2 regions of the Sporomusa intestinalis genome follow, and region 2 is predicted to be linked to the other one. Evidence: a T-box and tRNA genes for the amino acid it is inferred to sense, from the RefSeq annotation. Region 2 holds a T-box; the other holds one or more tRNA genes.
What was found. A T-box is a leader RNA that pairs with one kind of tRNA and senses whether it is charged. The one in region 2 lies ahead of tyrS (tyrosine--tRNA ligase), so its partner is inferred to be a tRNA-Tyr.

Region 1: it encodes a tRNA-Tyr, which carries the amino acid that the T-box ahead of tyrS (tyrosine--tRNA ligase) is inferred to sense. The anticodon was not compared.

The regions. Positions count from the first base shown of each region.
Region 1 covers NZ_AP042390.1:516,245-528,073, reverse strand. The annotation lists gene rpoC (DNA-directed RNA polymerase subunit beta') at 1-204, opposite strand, end outside; gene rpoB (DNA-directed RNA polymerase subunit beta) at 226-4,038, opposite strand; gene rplL (50S ribosomal protein L7/L12) at 4,438-4,806, opposite strand; gene rplJ (50S ribosomal protein L10) at 4,859-5,389, opposite strand; gene rplA (50S ribosomal protein L1) at 5,574-6,278, opposite strand; gene rplK (50S ribosomal protein L11) at 6,342-6,767, opposite strand; gene nusG (transcription termination/antitermination protein NusG) at 6,782-7,324, opposite strand; gene secE (preprotein translocase subunit SecE) at 7,364-7,579, opposite strand; gene rpmG (50S ribosomal protein L33) at 7,707-7,856, opposite strand; gene tuf (elongation factor Tu) at 8,076-9,278, opposite strand; tRNA gene ACZ481_RS02435 (tRNA-Met) at 9,456-9,532, opposite strand; tRNA gene ACZ481_RS02430 (tRNA-Thr) at 9,542-9,617, opposite strand; tRNA gene ACZ481_RS02425 (tRNA-Met) at 9,889-9,964, opposite strand; tRNA gene ACZ481_RS02420 (tRNA-Tyr) at 9,975-10,059, opposite strand; tRNA gene ACZ481_RS02415 (tRNA-Thr) at 10,068-10,143, opposite strand; gene ACZ481_RS02410 (chemotaxis protein CheX) at 10,259-10,720, opposite strand; gene ACZ481_RS02405 (undecaprenyl-diphosphate phosphatase) at 10,776-11,576, opposite strand; gene ACZ481_RS02400 (NUDIX hydrolase) at 11,576-11,829, opposite strand, start outside.
Region 2 covers NZ_AP042390.1:2,820,147-2,831,975, forward strand. The annotation lists gene ACZ481_RS13270 (BofC C-terminal domain-containing protein) at 1-247, opposite strand, end outside; gene ACZ481_RS13275 (YebC/PmpR family DNA-binding transcriptional regulator) at 360-1,097, opposite strand; gene yunB (sporulation protein YunB) at 1,257-1,964, opposite strand; gene ACZ481_RS13285 (small, acid-soluble spore protein, alpha/beta type) at 2,143-2,472, shown strand; gene tyrS (tyrosine--tRNA ligase) at 2,523-3,740, opposite strand; T-box leader at 3,788-4,179, opposite strand; gene ACZ481_RS13295 (transglycosylase domain-containing protein) at 4,374-6,536, shown strand; gene ACZ481_RS13300 (hypothetical protein) at 7,072-7,470, opposite strand; gene ACZ481_RS13305 (YbaB/EbfC family nucleoid-associated protein) at 7,688-8,008, shown strand; gene ACZ481_RS13310 (hypothetical protein) at 8,021-8,626, shown strand; gene ACZ481_RS13315 (endonuclease MutS2) at 8,684-11,044, opposite strand; gene ACZ481_RS13320 (U32 family peptidase) at 11,066-11,829, opposite strand, start outside.

The DNA.
Region 1 (11,829 bases), 2.3 Mb from region 2:
AATCCGCTTATATTTACCGCAGTGACACTCCCAGTCCCTAGTTGGCCCAAAAATCTTTTCACAAAACAGACCTTCGCGCTCCGGCTTCAAGGTGCGGTAATTAATTGTTTCCGGTTTTTTTACTTCGCCATGCGACCACTTGCGGATCTGCTCCGGTGACGCCAGACCAATACGCATCGAATCAAAGTTATTTACATCCAACAAGGGCAAATCGCTCCCTTCTAACTAGTCCAAGTCCTCATCTTCCATGATATCTTCCATATAGTCGCGGGAATTAGACTTTTTAGCATTTTCTTTGAGCTTCTTCGCACTGCTCTTCGGCGACTGGAAATCAAATTCATCTTCCTCTGCCTGCTGAGCAATATCTGGTTCCATTTCACCGATTTCGGCAATAATGTCAAGTTCTTCTTCTAGCGGTTCAATATCGTCGTTGGCTTCGAGTTCATCAACCATGTCACTCTCAAAGTCCGCTTTTTTGCGTTCAACAGGAGCTTTGGGCACATCGTCGCCAATATTCAGTTCTAACTCCTTAGCCGTTTCATTAATGTCTTCATCTGACTCACGAATCATGATCTCCTGGGCATCTTCTGTCAGAATCTTAACATCAAGGCCAATGCTCTGGAGTTCTTTTATCAATACTTTAAACGACTCCGGCACACCCGGTTCAGGCACATTCTCACCTTTAACGATGGCTTCATAGGTTTTCACCCGGCCGACAACATCATCGGATTTGACTGTTAACAGTTCCTGCAGGGTATAGGCGGAGCCGTATGCCTCCAGGGCCCAAACCTCCATCTCGCCGAAACGCTGCCCACCGAACTGGGCTTTACCGCCAAGCGGCTGCTGGGTAACAAGCGAGTAGGGCCCGGTGGAACGGGCATGAATCTTATCATCGACCAGATGGGCCAGTTTCAGCATATATACATAGCCCACGGTAACACGATTGTCAAAAGGTTCACCAGTCCTGCCGTCATACAGGTCGGTTTTGCCATCCTCGGACAAACCGGCTGCTTTCAGCGTCCGGATGACCTCGGTTTCTGTTGCCCCGTCAAATACCGGTGTTGCCAGGTGAATGCCGGCCCGGTCAGGCTGCGGCATACCGTGTTTTTCCACATCATAATTGATCTCTTGCAAACGTCCGGCTAAGGTCGGATCGCCCATTTTCACCTGCATGCCAATGGCGGCGGCAGCCCGGCCCAAGTGAGTCTCAAGCACCTGGCCGATATTCATACGGGAGGGAACGCCCAGAGGATTGAGGACGATTTGCACCGGCGTGCCGTCAGGCAGGAAGGGCATATCTTCTTTCGGCATAATCCGGGAAACTACCCCTTTATTCCCGTGACGTCCGGCCATTTTGTCGCCTTCGGATATTTTACGCTTCTGGGCGATATAGCAACGCACTAACTGGTTGACACCAGGCGGCAGCTCGTCGCCGTTTTCACGGGTAAAGACTTTTACGTCTACAATCTTGCCGGCTTCGCCATGGGGTACGCGGAGCGAGGTATCACGGACCTCCCTGGCCTTTTCACCAAAAATGGCCCGGAGGAGACGTTCTTCAGCGGTCAGCTCTGTTTCCCCTTTGGGCGTTACTTTGCCGACCAGTATGTCGCCAGGGCGCACTTCGGCGCCAACACGGATAATGCCGCGGTCATCAAGGTCACGCAGCACATCTTCGGCCACGTTGGGAATATCGCGGGTAATTTCTTCGGGCCCCAGTTTGGTGTCGCGGGCATCGCATTCATATTCTTCAATATGTATAGAGGTGAATACATCTTCTTTCACCAGGTCCTGGCTCAAGAGAATGGCATCCTCGTAATTGTAGCCTTCCCAGGGCATGAAGGCGACCAGCACGTTATAGCCTAATGCCAGTTCACCCTTATCTGTCGACGGTCCGTCAGCAAGCACTTGCCCTTTAACGATTTGTTCCCCTTTGTATACAATCGGCCGTTGATTAATGCAGGTACCTTGGTTAGAACGCAGGTACTTAAGCAGCTTATAGGTATCAAGCCCGCCCTTTTCCGTGCGGATATGAATCTCAGTAGCTGTTACTTTCTCAACCACGCCCGCATTTTTCGCCAGGATTACCACACCCGAATCGCGGGCTGCTTTGTATTCCATACCGGTGCCAATAAGCGGCGCCTGGGTTTTAAGCAGCGGTACAGCCTGCCGCTGCATGTTGGCCCCCATCAGAGCCCGGTTGGCGTCGTCGTTTTCCAGGAAGGGAATCATGGCGGTAGCAATCGAAACAACCTGCTTGGGCGAAACGTCCATATAGTCGACTTTTTCAGCCGGTACTAATAAAGTGTCGTGCTTATAGCGACAGATAACGCGCGGGGCTGCAAACCAGCCATTCTCATCAATCGCCTCATTCGCCTGCGCGATAATCATCTCATCTTCTTCATCAGCCGTCAGATATACTACATCGTCAGTTACCCGGTGTTCCAGCTTGTTGACCTTACGGTACGGTGTTTCAATAAAACCAAATTCATTAATTCTGCCAAAAGTGGACAGGGAGCCGATAAGACCGATGTTGGGACCTTCCGGGGTTTCAATCGGGCACATCCGGCCATAGTGGGAATGGTGAACGTCCCGGACCTCAAAACCGGCCCTTTCCCGGCTAAGTCCGCCAGGCCCCAGGGCACTCAAGCGCCGTTTATGAGTAAGTTCGGCCAGTGGGTTGGTCTGATCCATAAACTGTGACAACTGACTGGAGCCAAAAAACTCTTTGATTGCAGCGACAACCGGTCTGATGTTGATGAGCGCCTGCGGCGTAATTACATCAATATCCTGAATCGTCATCCGTTCCTTGACGACCCGTTCCATCCTGGCCAGGCCGATGCGGAACTGATTCTGCAGAAGTTCGCCAACCGAACGGAGCCGCCGGTTGCCTAAGTGGTCAATATCATCAGTGGTACCATGGCCGTCCATTAAGTTAAGCAGATAACTGATTGCAGCGATAATATCTTCTCTGGTGATCGTCCGGTGCGTAAATGGCAGCACCGAGTTAAACACCAATTTAACAGGCGTACCGTCCTTCTGCTTGATCCAGGCCTCATGTTTGCCTTCACCCGCAAAAACCTTGGCAGCCGTAATGCGGTCAAGCACAGCCTCGTCCAGCACGGTGTTTTCTTCCACTACAATCTCACCGGTTTCTTTATCTACAAGCGGTTGACCCAGCGTCTTACCCAGCAGGCGCCGGCGCCAGCCTAACTTTTTCCCCAGCTTGTAGCGGCCAACCGTAGCCAGATCATAACGCTTAGAGTCAAAAAACAGCGATTCCAGCAACTGGGCGGCATTTTCGACCGTCGGCGGCTCGCCTGGACGCAGGCGCTTATAGATTTCGACAAGGGCTTCTTCCCTTGAGTCCGTATTATCCCGTTCCAGTGTTGCCCGGATGCGTACATCTTCATTAAACAGTTCGGAAATAACACCGTTAGAGACAAAACCTAATGCCCGGATAAGAACAGTGACTGGCAGCTTGCGGGTACGGTCGACCCTGACGGATACAACATCGTTGGGATCAGTCTCAAGTTCCAGCCATGCGCCACGATTAGGAATAACGGTAGCATTATAAAGCTTCTTGCCAGTCGTATCAATTGACTCGCCATAATATACGCCTGGTGAGCGTACGAGCTGGCTGACAATAACCCGTTCAGCGCCATTAATAATAAATGTGCCATTGTCAGTCATGAGCGGAAAATCGCCCATAAATACTTCCTGCTCTTTTATCTCCTGTGTTTCTTTGTTGTACAGCCGGACGCTGACGCGAAGCGGAGCGGCAAAGGTGACATCACGCTCTTTGCACTCTTCAACATCATATTTAGGTTCGCCCAGTGTAAAGTTTTCAAAGGACAGAATCAGGTTGCCGGTGAAGTCCTGAATTGGAGAGATATCGCGGAATATCTCCTGTAAGCCTTCCTTAAGAAACCAGTTGTAAGAATTCTTCTGAATTTCTATAAGGTTGGGCATGTCCAGTACTTCTTCAATTTTGGCATAACTATACCTGAACCTTTTGCCCACCGGAACAGGATTAAACATTAACCCACCCCTTAGCCATTCTACACAGACATAGTGCGTTATCATCATATCCCACACATAAGATTGTGATATTCCGCAAATACTAAGCCGGTAAAATGAATGATAAAAAATACAAAACAAGCAAGGCTCTATATTAATAACAAGGTCCTTGCTTTTTTTCAATGAAGACCGATTCATCCTCCATTATATTACTATTTCCTGCCATTCCGGAATTTATACGCCGGATTTTATAGCATTTTAGTAAAAAAATTCCAGCAGACAACTAGTAAATATAAACATGTACGGCGATATATAATGGTATCATATATTACCTAATCCGTCAAGAAAAATTAGGGATAATATGAAATAATTTGAAATTAAAAGGAGCACCCCCAAAGGTGCTCCTTTTATTAAGTTAAATTACTTAACTTCTACAGTCGCGCCGGCTTCAACAAGTTTAGTTTTAAGAGCTTCGGCATCAGCTTTGGAAATCTTTTCTTTGATGGCTTTCGGTGCGCCGTCAACCAGATCTTTGGCTTCTTTGAGGCCAAGACCGGTAACTTCGCGCACAACTTTAATAACATTAATTTTGCCAGCGCCAGCGTTGGTCAAAATTACATCAAACTCAGTTTGTTCTTCAGCAGCCGGGGCAGCAGCAGCGGCAGGAGCAGCGGCGGCAACAGGAGCAGCAGCAGAAACACCGAATTTTTCTTCCAGAGCTTTTACCAGTTCGGAAAGTTCGAGCACAGTCATTTGCTCAATGGCTTCCATAATTTGTTCTTTAGTCATGTTAAAATACCTCCACAAAATTCATTTAAAATTATTTTCTAAAACGACTGGATTACGCGGATTCTTTTTGTTGACGAACAGCGTCAAGCGCATACACCAGATTGCGCATACTGCCGGAAAGCACGTTGACAAACCCGGCGATAGGAGCCTGCATACCGGCCAGAACCTGGGCAATAAGCACTTCGCGCGCGGGCAGGTTGGACAATGCCTTAACGCCATTGGCGTCAATTACCTTGCCTTCCACCAAGCCGGCTTTTACTTCCAGAGACTGCAGTTTATGTTCTTTAACAAACTCAGAAATAACCTTGGCCGGAGCCACAGGATCGGTCTGAGACAAGGCAATGGCGGTCGGTCCTTCTAAATAAGGATCAAGCCCTTCAATACCAGCTTCTTTGGCAGCAATGCGAGTCAGGGTATTTTTAAACACCCGGTATTCAACACCTGCTTCACGCAGCTTGCGGCGAAGTTTGGTATCCTGAGCCACTGTTAAGCCGCGATAATTGGTCAGGACGGCACCTTTGGTCGAGCTGAGCTTTTCTTTCAGTTCGGCAACTAATTGCTGTTTTTCTTGTGTGATAGCCATTTATATTACACCCCCTTTAATAAAGTATAAAGCAGAAGCGGCCTCCGGTGTAAACACACCGGAGGCCGCGTTATAACCAGTTTAAGTTACACGCTGCAAATCCCCGGCCTCGGCAGGAAAGCTCTAACAAGCTTTTACTTTAACCTGCGGTCTACAGCCTCATGCTGATAAACTTATATTTATGTTACTCTTTTTTGCCGGGTGCTTTGAGCGGATTCACTTTAACACCAGGGCCCATGGTTGAGCTTAAGGAAATGTTGCGCATATACTGGCCTTTGGCAGCAGATGGCTTAACCTTAATCAAGGTGTCAATCAGAGTGTGAAAATTCTTAAGCAGCTTCTCGCTGTCAAAAGAAATCTTGCCGATAGGAGCATGGATATTACCGGCTTTATCGGTACGGTATTCAATCTTACCGGCTTTAATTTCATTAATGGCACGGGTTACATCAAGAGTAACAGTACCAACTTTAGGATTAGGCATCAAACCCCGGGGACCGAGAATCTTACCCAGGCGCCCCACCATACCCATCATATCAGGTGTAGCCACAGCGACGTCAAAATCAGCCCAGCCACCCTGAATTTTTTCCACTATATCTTCAGCACCAACAAAATCCGCCCCGGCGGTTTCAGCTTCTTTGGCTTTTTCGCCTTTGGCGAATACCAGCACACGCTTGGTTTTACCGGTGCCATAAGGAAGCACAACAGCACCACGCACCTGCTGATCTGCATGTTTCGGGTCAACGCCCAGTTTAACGGCAACTTCCACAGTTTGATCAAACTTAGCACTTGCCGTCTTTTTTACAAGCTCTACTGCTTCTTCAGGATCATATAATTTATCAAAGTCGACAAGCTTAGCCGCTTCAATATACTTTTTGCCATGTTTCGCCATATAAATAAACCTCCTTCGTGGTAGTAACGGAAGTACTTAGTCCTCCCACTTACGGCGCCGCTGTTAATCGACGACGTCAATGCCCATGCTGCGGGCAGTCCCCTCAATCATCCGCACAGCAGCTTCTACGCTGGCAGCATTGAGATCTTGCATTTTGGATTCGGCAATTTCCCGCACCTTATCCCGCTTCACTTTCGCGACCTTCTTTTTATTAGGTTCGCCGGAAGCTGTTTCAATACCGGCGGCTTTTTTCAAAAGAATAGCAGCTGGTGGGGTTTTGGTGATAAAGGTAAATGATCTATCTTCAAATACCGTAATTTCAACCGGAATAATAAGACCCGCTTGCTTGGCTGTTCTTTCATTAAATTCCTTAACAAAAGCCATGATATTGACGCCAGCCTGACCAAGTGCCGGACCTACGGGAGGAGCCGGGGTGGCTTTACCAGCGGGAACTTGCAGTTTTACAAGCTTTACAACCTTTTTAGCCATTATATTACACCTCCTTAATCAACTTTCGTGACCTGAGTAAAATCAAGTTCCACAGGTGTTTCCCGACCAAACATGTTGACAAGCACTTTAAGCTTGCCCCGATCAGGATTAATATCCATTACCGTGGCTGTCCAATTTTCAAAGGCACCAGAAGTAATTCGCACTAACTGATTGAGTTCAACATTTATTTTGGGCTTAGCCTCTTCCATCCCCATTGACTTGAGGATATGTTTGACTTCACTTTCGCTCAAAGGAATCGGCTTGGTTCCAGAACCGACAAAACCGGTAACCCCCGGCGTATTGCGCACAACATACCAGGAGCGGTCTGTCACAATCATTTCTACCAGAACATATCCGGGGAAAACTTTCTTTTTGGCAATTTTTTTCTTGCCATCTTTTATTTCCACTTCATCTTCCATTGGCACAAGCACACGGAAGACTTCGTTTTCCATTGCCATAGAATGGACTTTTTTCTCCAAATTGGCTTTTACTTTGTTTTCATAACCGGAATATGTATGGATGACATACCAGTGTTTTTCGAGTTTTTCGGATTCCATAGCCTCAAGGGACGGTAATACGTCCCCCACCCCCCTAGTCTACTTCATGATCGCCTTTAACACTTGAGTAAACGCAGCATCAATTACCCATATCAGCGCAGCAACAACAATAACCGTCACAAACACGATTCCCGTGTAGGAAATAAGTTCTGATTTACCCGGCCACGTTACCTTTTTTAATTCAGCTTTTACTTCCCGCAAAAATTTCTTCCAGCGCGATGTATTCGTCTGGACAGCTGTTTCCTGGGCGGCCATTCTCTCACATCCTGTGCGTGCATTTTGATAGAGGCAACAATGCTTAAGCCCCGCAGGGGATTGAGAGATTGCTACTCTACCAATCGACCACCACTACTTATAGTGGCAACTTAAGCAATTGTTACTGTTATTTTGTTTCTTTATGTGGAGTTTGTTTTTTGCAAAACTTGCAGTATTTGTTAAACTCCAATCTATCCGGGTCATTTTTCTTGTTTTTATTGGTCTGATAATTGCGTTGTTTGCATTCTGTGCAGGCCAATGTTACCGCGTTGCGCATCCTGTACACCTCTCTTACCAGTAAATATAGCACCGTGTGTCTATAATTTATCGTTTTTCTTTAAATGTCACTAATACAATTTATCATAATTATATCGGCATGTCAATAGCCCACAGGCTCGGGCATGTCAATAAATAAGGCAGGGAATTTTCCCTGCCTATTTATTATATCATATAAATCTTTAAATATACAGTTTTTCTATGAAATAACATATTTTAACTATTCAACCACTGCAGTTACGACGCCGGCGCCAACCGTGCGGCCGCCTTCGCGGATAGCAAAACGCAGGCCTTCTTCAATAGCAATCGGGGTAATCAGGGCAATGTCCATTTGAATGTTGTCGCCAGGCATTACCATTTCCACACCTTCCGGCAGGGTAACAACACCGGTTACGTCGGTTGTCCGGAAGTAGAACTGGGGACGGTAGCCGTTAAAAAACGGGGTATGACGGCCGCCCTCTTCTTTGGACAGGACATATACTTCTGATTTGAATTTGGTGTGCGGCTTAATCGAGCCCGGTTTAGCCAGTACCTGGCCCCGTTCGATTTCTTTGCGGTCCACGCCCCGCAGCAGGGCGCCGATGTTGTCGCCGGCCACGGCCGAATCCAGCAGCTTCCGGAACATTTCCACCCCGGTTACTACGGTTGATTTCGGTTTTTCCGTCATACCAACGATTTCGATGGTATCACTTACTTTTACCACACCGCGCTCTACACGGCCGGTGGCTACTGTACCACGGCCGGTAATGGTGAACACGTCCTCCACTGGCATCAGGAACGGTTTATCTGTGGCCCGTTCCGGCGTCGGGATATATTCGTCAACTTTGTCCATCAGTTCATGGATTTTGCCGCACCATTCGCATTCGCGCTTGGCGCAGCCGCAGTTAAGCACTTTTACAGCCGAACCGCTGACTACCGGAATGTCGTCGCCCGGGAATTCGTAGCTGGAAAGCAGCTCACGCACTTCCATTTCTACCAGTTCCATCAGCTCGGCATCATCAACCAGATCTGCTTTGTTCAGGAATACTACCATGGCCGGTACGCCCACTTGGCGGGACAGCAGGATGTGTTCACGCGTTTGCGGCATCGGGCCGTCAGCGGCCGATACGACCAGGATGGCACCGTCCATCTGGGCTGCGCCGGTGATCATGTTTTTAACATAGTCGGCATGGCCCGGGCAGTCAACGTGGGCGTAGTGGCGGGCCGGTGTTTCATATTCCACATGGGCTGTGTTGATGGTAATGCCCCGTTCTCTTTCTTCCGGCGCTTTATCGATTTGATCATAGGCCATGAACTCGGCTCCGCCGTGTTTGGCCAGTGTCATGGTAATGGCGGCTGTCAGCGAGGTTTTACCATGGTCGACGTGACCGATTGTTCCAATGTTTACGTGGGGTTTGTTTCTTTCAAACTTTTTCTTAGCCATTTTCGAGTGTTACCTCCCCTTAATTATAACTTTATCATATTATGTATTAACACAAATAATCAGCGGTATACATCATTTTACCAAACTAGATTATTCTATTTAATAAGCGAAATTCCTGCTGCCGCCAGCAATAAATATAAAAACCCTGCAAATATCTGCAGGGTTTTTATATTTACCTGGTGGCGGCGCAGGGATTTGAACCCCGGACACTTCGGGTATGAACCGAATGCTCTAGCCAACTGAGCTACGCCGCCATATTAAGATGGAGCTAGTGACCGGGATTGAACCGGTGGCCTTATCCTTACCAAGGATACGCTCTACCGACTGAGCTACACCAGCAAATAGCGCAAACGACTTATTAGCGCCCATCTGCTTCGTTGCTCCTCAAAGCGTTTGCTTACGCACTTCCCAGTGCGCCGCGCGGCACGCTTTTCCGGTGCGCCTCGCATCTGGACACTACTAAGCCGTTTGCGGCTGAGTGACAGATAGTTGGCTTGTCGCAGATGGTGGGGGTAATGGAGTTCGTTTCTTTATAAAGCTGTGCTTTATAAATTCAGGCTTGGGTTCAGGCTTGGGTTCAGGCTTGAATTCATAAAGCACGTAAATTACTTGGTTGCGGGGACAGGACTTGAACCTGTGACCTTCGGGTTATGAGCCCGACGAGCTACCAACTGCTCCACCCCGCGATGTGATAAATGGTGGAGGGAGGTGGATTCGAACCACCGAAGTCAAAGACGGCAGATTTACAGTCTGCTCCCTTTAGCCACTCGGGAATCCCTCCAGGCTAGATGGAGCTGGCGAGAGGAATTGAACCCCCAACCTGCTGATTACAAGTCAGCTGCTCTACCAATTGAGCTACGCCAGCATCTTTTTTTTGAAGTCCCTGTCTAGTGACAAAACTTATTATATAATACCCATGCTGCTGTGTCAATATTTTTTTACTAGTAATTTTTGCATGCTGCTGAGCCGATTTTGGTTAGCTATGCGCCAAGGCCGACATTAACTTCAATAGGTTCGGAGTCGACCAGCAAACTAAGCACCAAATATTTATTATTGCTTACCCGCACGGTATACTCAGTGCCAACAACAATACTGGGAGGAGAAATATCCACAGCCAGGCCCTGCTTTTCAAAATTTATGGCGGCATTGGCTGTAACCATATTGACCATTTCCGAAATGGCACTCTGGGCCATCTCATCAATTTCCGCCACCGGCATTCCCATCATAATGGTTGAGGCAACCTTCCTTGCTGTATCAGCAGTCATATTATAAGCTACGTTTCCCTTAACGCCTTTGGTAATACCGATCAATACCGTAACCCCCTGACTTGCCAATACCTGTTCCTTGACCGACAGGCCGCGCCGGTTGATTTCCTTAAATCCGAGCTGCGGCAGAATGGTTGTTATTGCTTCTAAAAATGGATTAATTAATTTTGCGTCCAAACACGATAACCTCCAACAGATAAATTCATAAGTGTATCAGTAAAAATCGCTGCGGTTACCTCATAAAGAAATAGTAATAGGAGATTCCGGCGACAACGAACCGGTAATAAGCAAAGGAAGCCAGGGTGGAGCTATTGAGAAACCGCAAGAACCAGACAATTGATACGTAGGCGGTGATAAATGCAACCAAAAAGCCAATGGCAAACATGGTAAAGTCATCAAAGCTGAGCCGATCCCAGATTTTCATTAAATCGTACAGGCATGCCACCAGCATAAGCGGTACGGCAATAATAAAAGAAAACTCGGCGGCGGCTTTGCGGCTCATACCTAAAAACAAGCCACCGGCAATGGTTGAGCCGGAACGGGAAAACCCCGGCCAGAGAGATAAGATTTGAAATAAGCCCACGAAAAAAGCCTGTTTTATTGTCATCTGATCCACCTCATGGGTTACCGGGCGCTGCGAGAGCTTCTCTGCCGCCAGCATGAGGAGAGCACCGACAACCAGGCCAATAATTACGGTATAAGGGGAAAAAAGATAGGTCTTAATGAAGCCATGCAAAAGATAGGCAATCCCCATTACCGGAACAATGCCGGCTAACACATGCACAGCCGTAAGACTGCTGCCAAAACTGTTCAGGGCCGGGGGCCTAAGCATCGCCAAAAATTTTTCCTTATATAAAATCAATACAGATAAGATAGCCCCTAGTTGGATAAATACCTCAAATACACTGGCTTTTTCTCCTTCAAATCCTAATAAGGAACCAACAAGAATCATGTGTCCGGTTGATGAAATCGGTAAAAATTCCGTCAAACCTTCCACAATACCAATGATTACTGCAATCAAATTGTCACTCACTAGGTCACATCCTTCTTCTTATTATTGTGATCTGCCTGCAGCAAACCGATGACCTGCCTGTCGGTGGGAAAAGCAAGGTCAGGCACCAGGTCCAGCGGAAAATAAGCTACCTGATCTAAGTCGTCGCCCGGTCCAAGGGTACCGCCGACGACTTCGGCCAAAAACCAGACACCGACCGTATGGACAGCCGGATTATGGAAGTTGGACAACACCGCGTAAACCTGACCGGGTTCGATGACCAGGCCTGTTTCCT
Region 2 (11,829 bases):
AGGTTATTTTTTGTACTATATCTGTATTTGCTGAAATTTTAATTTTTCCATCCTGTTTTACAACTTCACTCTCTTGGGGCGGCACCAGCAGGCTGCCGCCATCATTTAGCTGGAACACGTAATACCCGATGCCAGACAATAATAATATTAGGCCGCCAATTACAACCGACCGGAGATATACCGGTTTGCTAAACCCTTTGACAGAACGCAGCGCGGAAATTTTCGCCAGTAATTTTTTAATCGACATGTAGACAACACTCCTTTCTTTAGTGTTGCCAGTATTTTTACCAAATTATACAAATATTATACCTGCCGGCCAATTAAACCTGAAAATAATAAAGCAGGCTGCCGCCTGCTCATTAAGCTTCCATATCTTCAGGAATATCAAAATTGGTATATACTTCCTGAATATCATCATGATCTTCAAGGGCGTCCAGCAGCTTCACCATCTTTACCGCCTCATCACCGGCCAGGCTGGTTGTCGTTTCCGGCACCATGGTAACACGGGCAACCACTGTTTTTATATTACTTTCTTCCAACGCGGCCTGCACCTTTTCAAAATCATCAGGAGCCGTCGTGATTTCGAACTGACCGTCAACCGCCTCAAAATCCTCGGCCCCTGCATCCAGCGCCAGAAGCATCAGCTCTTCTTCCTTAAGCCCGTCCTGTTCAACAACAAATACCCCTTTTTGTTTAAACATCCAGGAAACGCACCCGGACTCACCGAGATTACCGCCAAATTTTGCAAACAGATGCCTTACATCGGCCGCCGTCCGGTTACGGTTGTCAGTCATGGCCTCAACCATGATGGCAACCCCGCCGGGGCCATAGCCTTCATAGCCTATTTCTTCATAATTGCTGCCTTCCAGAGCCCCGGCCCCTTTTTGAATAGCCCGCTGAATATTTTCTTTCGGAATATTGTTTTCTTTAGCCTTTTGCAGCGCCAGCTTTAAGCGCATGTTGCCTGTGGGGTCAGAGCCGCCCATTCTTACCGCAATCGTAATTTCACGGCCAATCTTGGTGGTAATCTTGCCGCGAACGGCATCCATTTTGCCTTTTTTGTGTTTTATATTAGCCCATTTTGAATGTCCCGACATTGTAATACTCCTCTCAGACTATGTGAATCGCCAATATTGTAACATAATAGTCAGGTATTGGCAAAGCTCATTTTTAAAATCCATTCGCTGACTGCCACTGATAAAAGCACATGCTGCAGCATGTGCTTTTATCAGGTCCTGCTGTTGTCAAGCTTTTCCTCAGTTCACTGATTTGGCATTAGCATTATTATTGCCGCCCATGCCGCCATTTAACAGGTCACCCTGCAGGGGGAACGGAAACTGAACATATGTATTGGGAACCTCCCCGACAACAACATATTCGGCGATAGGCACCTGGGTATTAATGCTTACACTTTCACTGACCAGCGGCACTACGATACGGACCTGGGTAGTGGCAACAAGATAAACCATATGCCGGGTCTGGTTGATGCCGGCTTGTTCAAACTTATCAATTACTTTGACCTGGACCGTACCGACGGGAATGATGGTAACCGTGATTCTAGGACCCCAGCTAGCCAGCATCTGGCTGCCAAACACTTGACCGATCGGTATGCGAATCTTTTCTTCCTTTACCGCTCTCAGCGCCTCCTGGACTTTTATCGTCGTATCGGCCGCCAGTCTGTTAAATTCCATGGTATTCGGCTGAATCAGCACTACCCGGCCATGTTCATCCAGGGTAACATTTACGAGCGTCTTGGGGTCAATCGTCAGACTGACTTCCTTATTAATTACATTATTAATGGCGTAGGTTGCAATAAAGGTGGCTCTTGCTTCGGCAATTGCCATAAGTGTTGGCTTTAAGTGGGTGTCAATCTGCCAGAAAAAGAGCACCAATACAGTTCCCAAGAGGATAATAGCTAGTGGCAAGAGTGGTATTGTACGCTTTCGCCGCACGGAAAACCGCATGTCTCTCCCTCCTCTAAACCACTATACTTCGTTCATTAATTATATATATGGCCAAAGCCGGTTATTGGTTACTCATATATTACAAATCATGATAATAAAATCACCGGGAATACTATGAATAGCCATTACCAAATACTCATTATTGCCCTTACAATAACAATACGGGGAGGCGATTCACTTGGGCCGCTTAGAAAAGCTGAAAATGCGTGTGGCCAATGAAACCCTTGGCCAGGAGATGAATAAAAAAATAACCGCCGCTAACTATGAAAATATTTTACAGGCCAGGAAAACCGAAATTGCCGAAGAACTGGGGCTTAAAGAAAAAATTGACACGGCCGGCTGGAAAAACATGACGACCGCCGAGACCGGAAAAATCGGCGGCCGCCTGGGCGGACATATCGGCGGGCAAATGGTCAAAAAGCTGGTGGAAATGGCGGAAGCACAAATGGCTCCGGTTGATGACACAACCCTTGAAGAGACGAAAAAACAGCTGGCAGGCAAGCGGTGAAAATAAAAATTGGGTCGCAGGTGCGACCCGTTTTTATTTTTCCTGGAGGTTTATTCGATAATAATCCGATGATAATTCTTTTTGCCTTTACGCACCAGCAGGCTGTTATTTTCAAACAGGCCGGCAGTAAGCAGAAAATCCGGATCGGCAACCTTGTCATCGCCGATATAAAGCCCACCCTGCTGAATCAGTCTGCGGCCCTCGCTTTTAGACGGGATAATGCCGGTGGTCACAAGCACATCCAGCAGCTTGGCACCGATTGTATCAGCCGTTACCGACACGGTGGGGGCATTATCCAGTTTGCCGGCGCCGCCGAACAGGGCCTCGGCCGCCTGCTGGGCTTTCTCGGCTTCAGACTGACCGTGAATCAGCTTAGTTACCTCAAAGGCCAGTGTTTTTTTGGCAAGATTAATTTCCTTGTCCTTAAGGGCGCCAAGCCGCCGGACCTCGGTCATCGGTAAAAAGGTCAGCAGCGCCAGACATTTTTCCACATCAGCGTCATCAACATTGCGCCAGTACTGATAAAAATCATAAGGTGACGTTTTCTCCGCATCCAGCCAGAGAGCCCCTTTTTCCGTCTTGCCCATCTTGCGCCCGTCACTGGTCGTCAGCAGGGTAAAAGTCAGCCCATAGGCCGGTTTTCCCTCCTTGCGCCTGATAAGATCCGCCCCGGCCAGGATGTTGGACCACTGGTCGTCACCGCCCATCTGCATAACACAGTCAAACCGGCGGTTGAGTTCCAGGAAGTCATAACCCTGCATCAACATATAGTTGAATTCCAGGAAGGACAAGCCTTTATCCAGCCGCTGCTTAAAACACTCGGCCGTCAGCATGCGATTGACGGAAAAATGTACGCCTATATCCCGCAAAAACTGGACATAGTTGAGAGTTAACAACCAGTCGGCATTATTTGCCATTAAGGCTTTATCGTCAGAAAAATCAATAAAACGCTGCATCTGTTTTTTAAAACGCTCCCCGTTGTGGGCAATCGTTGCACTTGTCATCATCTTGCGCATATCGGATTTGCCGGAGGGGTCTCCGACCATTGCCGTGCCGCCGCCGATCAGGCAAATAGGGCGGTGACCGGCCTGCTGCATATGGGCCATTACCATCATGCCCAGGAAATGACCGACGTGCAGGCTGTCGGCCGTGGGATCAAAGCCAATATAAAAGGTGATTTTTTCCTTGGCCAATAGCTCACCGATCTCCTCTTCATGAGTCAGTTGCTGGATAAAGCCCCGTTCCCGGAGTGTGTTTAGTACAGACATTGTGAAATCCTCCTTTATTGCCGGTAAAAAATAAAAAACCGTCCCTGGTCAGGGACGGGGAACAACCCGTGGTACCACCCTTGTTGCTGAATGTTCAGCCTCTCAAGCGAAGTTAAAAACTTCTTCAGCCCGGTAACGGCGGCATCCGGCCCGGCCTACTTCAAGCAGCTTATCAGGTCTAATCCGGTGAATACTGACGGTCTATTTTCCGCAACCCATCGTTGTCGTCAGTCGGCATACGTCCGGTATGCCTCCCTCCTCCGCCTTGGTTTGCGAAAAATGGCCTCGCCATTATTCTACCGTTTAGAGCTGACAAGCTGCATCCATGTTCAGCCTGCTGCTCCTAGGTGTATTTCGGTTGGTTCACCTGCCGGGTTCCACCAGCCCCTGGCTCTCTGCAAGGCTCATCCAGCTTACTTTTCCTATTCATCACATTTTCCCACATATTTTACTATATATACTATACCCGAAGATAAACGGGTTGTCAATTTTTAGCTACCAGCCGACAGGCAAGGATCTATTTTAGCACTTTTTAAGCCGCATGATAATTTTTTGTGGTATAATGATTAGCGGATCAAATCCTGTTCTGACTGCAAGAAATTAGATTTATAAGAATTATAAGGGGAGAAAGCCATGCAAGATAAAGACCGTGAAAATAAACGCAAACCCAGGAAAAACACACGCACGATTACCGTGATTGCGGTCGTCATCTTCCTGGTTATGCTGACAGGCGCCGGCCTGGGTTTTTTAACAGCCAGTATCCATACGATGCCCAGTTTAAAGGGCGAAATACGTCCGGCTGTATCATCACAGATTTTTGATGCCAACGGCAAACTGATAACGACGATCCATTCTGTGGAAAACCGGTTGCCCGTATCTATCAATAAAATTCCCAAAAACCTGCAAAATGCTTTTATTGCTGCCGAAGATACCCGTTTCTATCAGCACAGCGGGGTTGATCCCCGGGGGATTTTGCGGGCAACCTGGTCAAACCTGACGAACAGAGGCATCTCGGAAGGCGGGAGCACAATCACCCAGCAGTTAGCCAGAAACGCCCTGCTCTCACAGGAACAGACACTTAAGCGTAAAATCCAGGAAGCATTTTTGTCTTTACAGATCGAACGCCAATACAGCAAAAATGAAATCTTAGAGATGTACATGAACCAAATTTATTTTGGCCAGGGAGCTTACGGGGTGCAAACCGCTGCCCAGATCTATTTTGGCAAAAATGTTGAGGATTTGAATCTGGCCGAATGTGCAATGATAGCCGGTATCCCCAAAAGCCCTAACTATTATTCTCCCGCCAGCAACTTGAAAGCCGCCAAGGACCGCCAGTCGGTCGTACTTGACCAGATGGTCAAGTATGGCTATATTGACTCGGCAACTGCGGCCAAAGCACGAACCACCGAGATTAAAATCACTACCCGGTCGGTTGCCAATATGTCGACTGCTTCCTATTTTACCGATTACATTATGCAGTTGCTTATTGATAAATACGGGGCCGACGCCGTGTATAAAGACGGCCTTAAGGTCTATACGACACTGGACCTGGAAATGCAGGCCGCTGCTGAACAGGCCATGACCCAGCTGCCGACCAAGCGCACCGAAAATGGCATTAAGCAGCCCCAGGGAGCCCTGGTGGCGATCGAGCCCCAAACCGGTTATATTAAGGCCATGGTCGGCGGGCGCGGCAATGATCAGTTCAACCGGGCGGTTTTAGCTGAACGGCAGCCTGGTTCCGCCTTTAAGCCTTTTGTCTACCTGGCGGCGATTGAAAGCGGACTTACCCCCGCCAGCATGATTGATGACAGTCCGGTAAGCTTTGGCAGCTGGTCGCCTGTAAACTATGACCGGAAATTCCGCGGTCCCGTTACCCTCCGTTCCGCCCTGGAGCAGTCGCTCAATGTTGTAACCGTAAAACTGGCCCAGCAAACAGGTATTGATAAGGCCTTATATTATGCCCAGCAAATGGGTATCTCCACCCTGGTGTTAAAAGGCAACACCAATGACCGCAATCTGGCTATGTCGCTTGGCGGCCTTACCAGGGGGGTTACGCCCCTGGAAATCACCAGTGCTTATGGCGTATTAGCCAATAATGGCATCCGGGTCGAACCGACAGCGATTCTTAAAATAGTTGATCGCAATGGCAAGGTCATCGAACAAGCAACCCCGAAAGAAAAAGTGGTTGTCAATGAGCGCAGCGCCTACCTGCTTACTGATATGCTGCGCGGGGCTATGACCAGCGGTACCGGTGCCGGCGCTTACTTTGGGCGGCCTGCCGCCGGGAAAACCGGCACTACCAGTGATTATAAGGATGCCTGGTTTGTCGGCTATACCCCGGACTTAGTCGCCGCAGTATGGATGGGCTGCGACAATCCCGAATATTTAGGCGTTGTTACCGGCGGCACCATTCCCGCCACTATCTGGCGAAGCTTTATGCGCGACGTGGCGCCGAAGTACGTTGCCCGTGATTTCGTGCGGCCCTCCGGCATCGTAGCTGCCCGGATATCAACCAAAGATGGCTTATTGCTTACTGATCCGGAAAATCAGGATGGACGCAACGAGCTGTTTGTTGAAGGGACTCAGCCTAACAAGCATTCTACAGCAGCCGTAACCAAAGATGTTAAAGACGACAAGGACGGCAAGCCGGATGAAACCGGCAGCGCCGGGGAGAAATCCGGTATTGACGAAAAAGTGCCACCCCCGCCGCCGCCGGTGAAGAGCGATACAAGCCCCTTGTCCCCCCAGGCCCCGCCGCCGCCGCCCAGACCGACTGAGCCGGTAAAAAAGAATTAGGTTTATAGGGACTAAAAAACACGCGCAATTTTACGCGTGTTTTTTTTCCCTTTGTCGCATATACATTTATTAGAGGTTAGCAACTGGTGATTCCGTTGTCGTTGTCACAGAAACAAAGAAGTAAAATTATAATTATTATAATAATGATCCAGCTACCGCCAAACCCACCACCAAAACCTCCGCAACCGCCAAAGCCACGTGCCATTATATTTTCCTCCTCCCAATCTCCTTAAAATTTGTGTCTGTCCTTACTTTAATTATATGAACCCTGTTTTTTGGGTCACACGCTATTGCCGTGTGTTCCTCTGTAAGTAAAGGCTATAGTGAAGTATCATCACTATCGAAAAAGAACAGTAACAGGATAATGATGATAATCCAGATGCCACTGAAACCATTGCGGCCAAATCCACCACGAGACATTAACAATTCCTCCTCTTTCCTACTCTGCTAACGAGGGCGAAGTACCGCCCGCCCTTCTACTTCAATATATACAGTTCGTGCAGGAAGTGTTACTGACCGCAACAGGCATTTAGCCCTAATTTTTATTTGTTTCAAATAGTCTTCTGATTTGTTTAGGCGCATCGGTTGCCACCTTTACCGACTGCATTGTGCTGTTAATTACGTCCGTAACGTTTCTTATTTTGTCTACTGTGGAAGTCATGGAGTCAAGCCGCCTGTCCATAGAAAAATTTTCCGAGGCCAGTGTTAAGAGAATCACCATCAACTGAATGTTGAAGCTGGGGTTTTCCATTACTTTCCTCAGGAACGCAGCCGGTCCACGGCCGGACACCGGTTTTGGCGGTACGGTTGCCGGTAGTTTTTCCGGCAGTTTTTCCGGTTGTTCGTTAACCTCCTGCGGTTCGGCTTGTTCTTCTATTTTTGCTGCTTTGGCTGCAGTCACGCCTGGATTTCGTGGATATTTCCGCACGCGCATATTTCCCACCCACCCTCACATTGAACTTTTTTCTAATCCAATATATGAAAGATAAGCGTATTTGGTCTCTGAAAAAGTATGGACACTCACAAAAAATGCTGAATTGAATAAATTGGATAAACAAATATCTTATCAGCGACAGCTTGCGCCACTATTGCGCCTGAAATGAAAGTAGTGGCAGCCGGCTATCGGATAAAAACAGAGGAGGTGCATAACCATGTTTGAACAATTTGGCAATATCATGGAAATGGTGAAAAAGGTTCAGAACAATGTTGATAATGTTCAGGAACAGCTGAAACAGGAACGAATAGAAGTATCAAGCGGCGATGTTGTGAAAATTGTCGTAAACGGTCAGCAGGAGCTTATCTCCATCCAGTTAAATGCAAAATATCTTATGGCCGATAATACCGCGCTGTTACAGGATTTGTTGACAGCCACCATTAATAACGCCTTAGCCAAATCACGCGAATTAAACCAGGAAGCTATGAGTAAGCTGGCCACAGATTTAAACCTGCCCAAAATTCCTGGCATATTTTAAGGAGGAGGTACTATGCCGAACGATACCGATAATCCAGGATCTTCATCGCTATTAGGTTCAATAACCCGGATGCTGGACGCTAATAGTAGTGCCGGGACAGGTTCTGACAATCTAATTACAGTTTTAGCCCTGCTCTGTTTATTCTCTATTGTTAACAAAAATAATGCCGTCAGCCAGCCGGTCCTGAATCAACAGGCAACTAACAGCAATCCTCTACATAAACTACTGGGTGAATTGACAAAGGGCGGTGACGGTGGCGGTGGCGGTAGCGGCGGCAGCGGTTTCTCGCCTGATACATTAATGTCACTATTGCCGTTATTAAACAGTCCCCAGCTTAAATCCAAACTAAATCCCGGCACAATCAGCACCGTCCTCGGCTTGTTGAATAATCTGGGCGGCCTGGGCGGCATGGCTCAAGACAAACCCAAAGCAGAGCCAAGGCCCGAGCCACAAAAACAGCCCCGCGAATCTGAACCTGTTCCCTCGGCACCGGTTGCCGATCTGCAGCCTGTGCCAACACTTAAACAGCAGCCAATACCCGCCCAGGAGGCGGAAGAGCCTGATGAACAGGACGGCAAAAATTTTGGCCGTTACTTAAACTGGAAAAATAATTTTTAACAATAATAAAACCGGGGGTGTTATCCCCCGGTTTTATTATTGTTCGCTAGAGTAAAATCAAACCAGTTTGGCAATCGTAGCGCCTGTACCGCCTTCATTAAGCGCAGCAATCTGTATGCTTTTTATGTGGGGATGATTTTTAAGGTAGTCGCTCACGCCTTTGCGCAAAGCACCTGTCCCTTTGCCATGAATGATAAGCACCTCGGTTAAGCCGGCCAGAATGGCATCATCAATATATTTATCAAGTACATTTTCCGCTTCCTCAATAATCATGCCGCGAATATCAATCTGCCGGGCGGCGCTTACAGCCCTGGGCATACCGCTCCGTTTGGCGGCAGCCGGCGCCGGCTGCTTAACCGGCTCGGCCAGCGCCCGGCAGGCTGATACCGGCACCGTGAATTTTAAAGCCCCCAGTTGTACCGTTACATCAGTGCCGCTTATGGCCAGCACTTCGCCTTTTTGTTGTAACGTGGCAACATAGACGTTCATACCGGGAGTTACCATTGACGGCGATAACTCAGGCAAATCGGTCCGGTCCTCCGCTGCCAGCCGGTTGACCTCCGCACTGCCGGCCTTGAGCTTCCGGCGGACATTTTCAATGGCCTGCTGCCGCTCGCGGCCGCTATGCTCGGAAAACTGGGCTTTCAGTTCGGCGATTACTTCTTCCGCCGTCCGCCGGGCCTGACGGATAACGCCTGCCGCCTCTGCCTGGGCCTTTGTCAGGACTGCGGCCTTTTTTTCGGCCAGATTATGCTCCCTGGCAGCCAGTTTTTCTTTTGTTTTATTCAATTCCTGCTCCAGGCGTTTTACTTCATCTAAACGGGCAGTAAAGGATTTCTTTTGTTCCTCCAGCGCCTGCAGCACGGTCTCAAAATCCGCATGTTCCTTATTAAGCAACGCCCTGGCTCTGTCGATAATTCCACTTCCCAGGCCAAGCCGCCGGCTGATCGCAAAGGCGTTGCTGCTGCCGGGTATGCCGATAAGCAGCCGGTAAGTGGGACACAGGGTCTGGATATCAAACTCTACACTGGCATTTTCAATTCCCGGCCTGGTATAAGCAAATGTTTTTAATTCACTATAATGCGTGGTGGCAATGGTCTTGGCGCCAAGTGTATGAATATACTCCAGGATGGCCATGGCCAGGGCGGCGCCTTCACTGGGATCGGTGCCGGCCCCGATCTCGTCGATAAGCACCAAATCATTCGCCGTTATTTTTGTTAGTATTTTAACCAGATTAGTCATATGGCCGGAGAAAGTGCTTAAACTTTGTTCAATACTCTGCTCATCGCCAATATCGGCAAAGATATTGCCGATCACCGGCATCTCCGAATCCGGCGCCGCCGGCACAAACAAGCCGGCCTGGGTCATAAGGGCAAATAAGCCTACTGTTTTCAGGGTTACGGTTTTTCCGCCCGTGTTCGGCCCGGTAATAAGCAAGGTCGTAAAATGCCGGCCAAGCTGGACATCAATGGGAACCACCTGCTCGGCCGGGATCAGCGGATGGCGCGCCTGCACCAGTTTAATATACCCCTGCTGATTCAGCACCGGTTCAGTGGCGTGCATATCCATACTCAATTTTGCTTTGGCAAAAATAAAGTCCAGCCGGGCTAAAACGGCAAGGTTGGCGGCAATGGCTGCTGCCGCTTTGGCAATATGACCGGCTACCACGGTTAAAATCCGCTCAATCTCGGTTTTTTCGGCAGCCATAAGCTGTTTGATATCATTATTCAAATGGACAATGGCCATTGGTTCAATAAACACGGTGGCGCCACTGGCCGACTGGTCATGGACGATACCGGGAAAACTATTGCGATATTCCTGTTTTATCGGTATGACATACCGGTCGCCGCGCATCGTGACTAACGCATCCTGGAAGAACTTCTGGTATTCGCCGGACCGCAGAATACTGTCCAGCCTGTCTTTCACCCGGCCCTGGGCCTGCTTGATCTCCCGGCGCAGCTTTAACAGCTCGCCGCTGGCATCATCCCGGATCTGGCCTTGCTCAGTAACCGTTGCCTCGATCGTTGTTTCCACATTCCTTAACACGGTTATCTGGCCGGCTAGGGCGTGTAACAGCGGTGTTGCCACAGGCAGGTCAGTGAAAAAACTTTTCATACGCCTGGCCGCGTACAAGGTACTGCCTACCGCCAATAATTCATGGGGCTCCAGCATCGCGCCAAGCTCCGCCCTTTTTATTGCCTCCCTCACATCGCGGCTGCCGCCGAGCGGCACACTGGGACTATGATTCAACAGTTCACGGGCCTCGGCTGTTTCCGCCAGGCGGCCTGCCACCGTTGGCGCATCACTCACAGGCACCAGGCTTTCCGCCAGCTCCCGGCCCATAACCGAACCGGTGCGTTCGGCCAGCATGTCCCGGATCTTATTATATTCCAACGTTGCTAACACGGATGTGTCCATGTAAATTCTCCTCTAACCCTCTTATAATACGCCGCGAAAAAAATGCCCCCGTGTAATATGCTCATGTTCAACCTCACTCACTTTATCCTGCAGCAGCAGGGGATGGCGTTCTCCCTGGTCAATGAGCTCACGGTACAGACTGGTCATTTGCTCCACTTCCCCCACCGTATTATATTTGGCTTCAAACCGCAGCCGGCTTAACCCGCTCCGCATAAGCCGGGGCACATGGGGCAGCATGGACAGCTCTTTGGCATTAAGTATATGCAGGCGGCAAAACTGGTCGGTCATGACCGGAAACAATTCGTTCATTCTGTCCCTAAGCCAGTACCGGCCTGGCCGGCAAGGCTGCTTACAATGTCCGGCCTTATCGCCCCAAAAACTGCCGGGCAGACAATACTCAGAAATCATCAGCGTTATATACCCATGCACCAGGCATTCTGTTGGCGCCAGCTTCCGGGCGGCAATGGCTTCCACCTGAGCAAAATTGAGTTCCGGTGAAAGGGTCAGGCTGGCTAAGCCCAGACTGCTCAAATATCCGGCTGTGACACTGTTATATACATTTAACGGGTAATCTCCGTGCAGCGGCACATCAACAAGCTCCCGCAGCAGGTGGAGGGTCCCGATATTTCCTACACTGACCGCATCGGGCTTGAGGCGGTTGAACAAAACCGCATTGACCTGCAGTTCGTCCAATTGCTGTTGCTGTACCAGGCGCGGCGTATTAAAAATAATCTTACGGTTGTGCCGGCGGACATAATCTGCCGCCTGCTGATAATCTTCAGCAG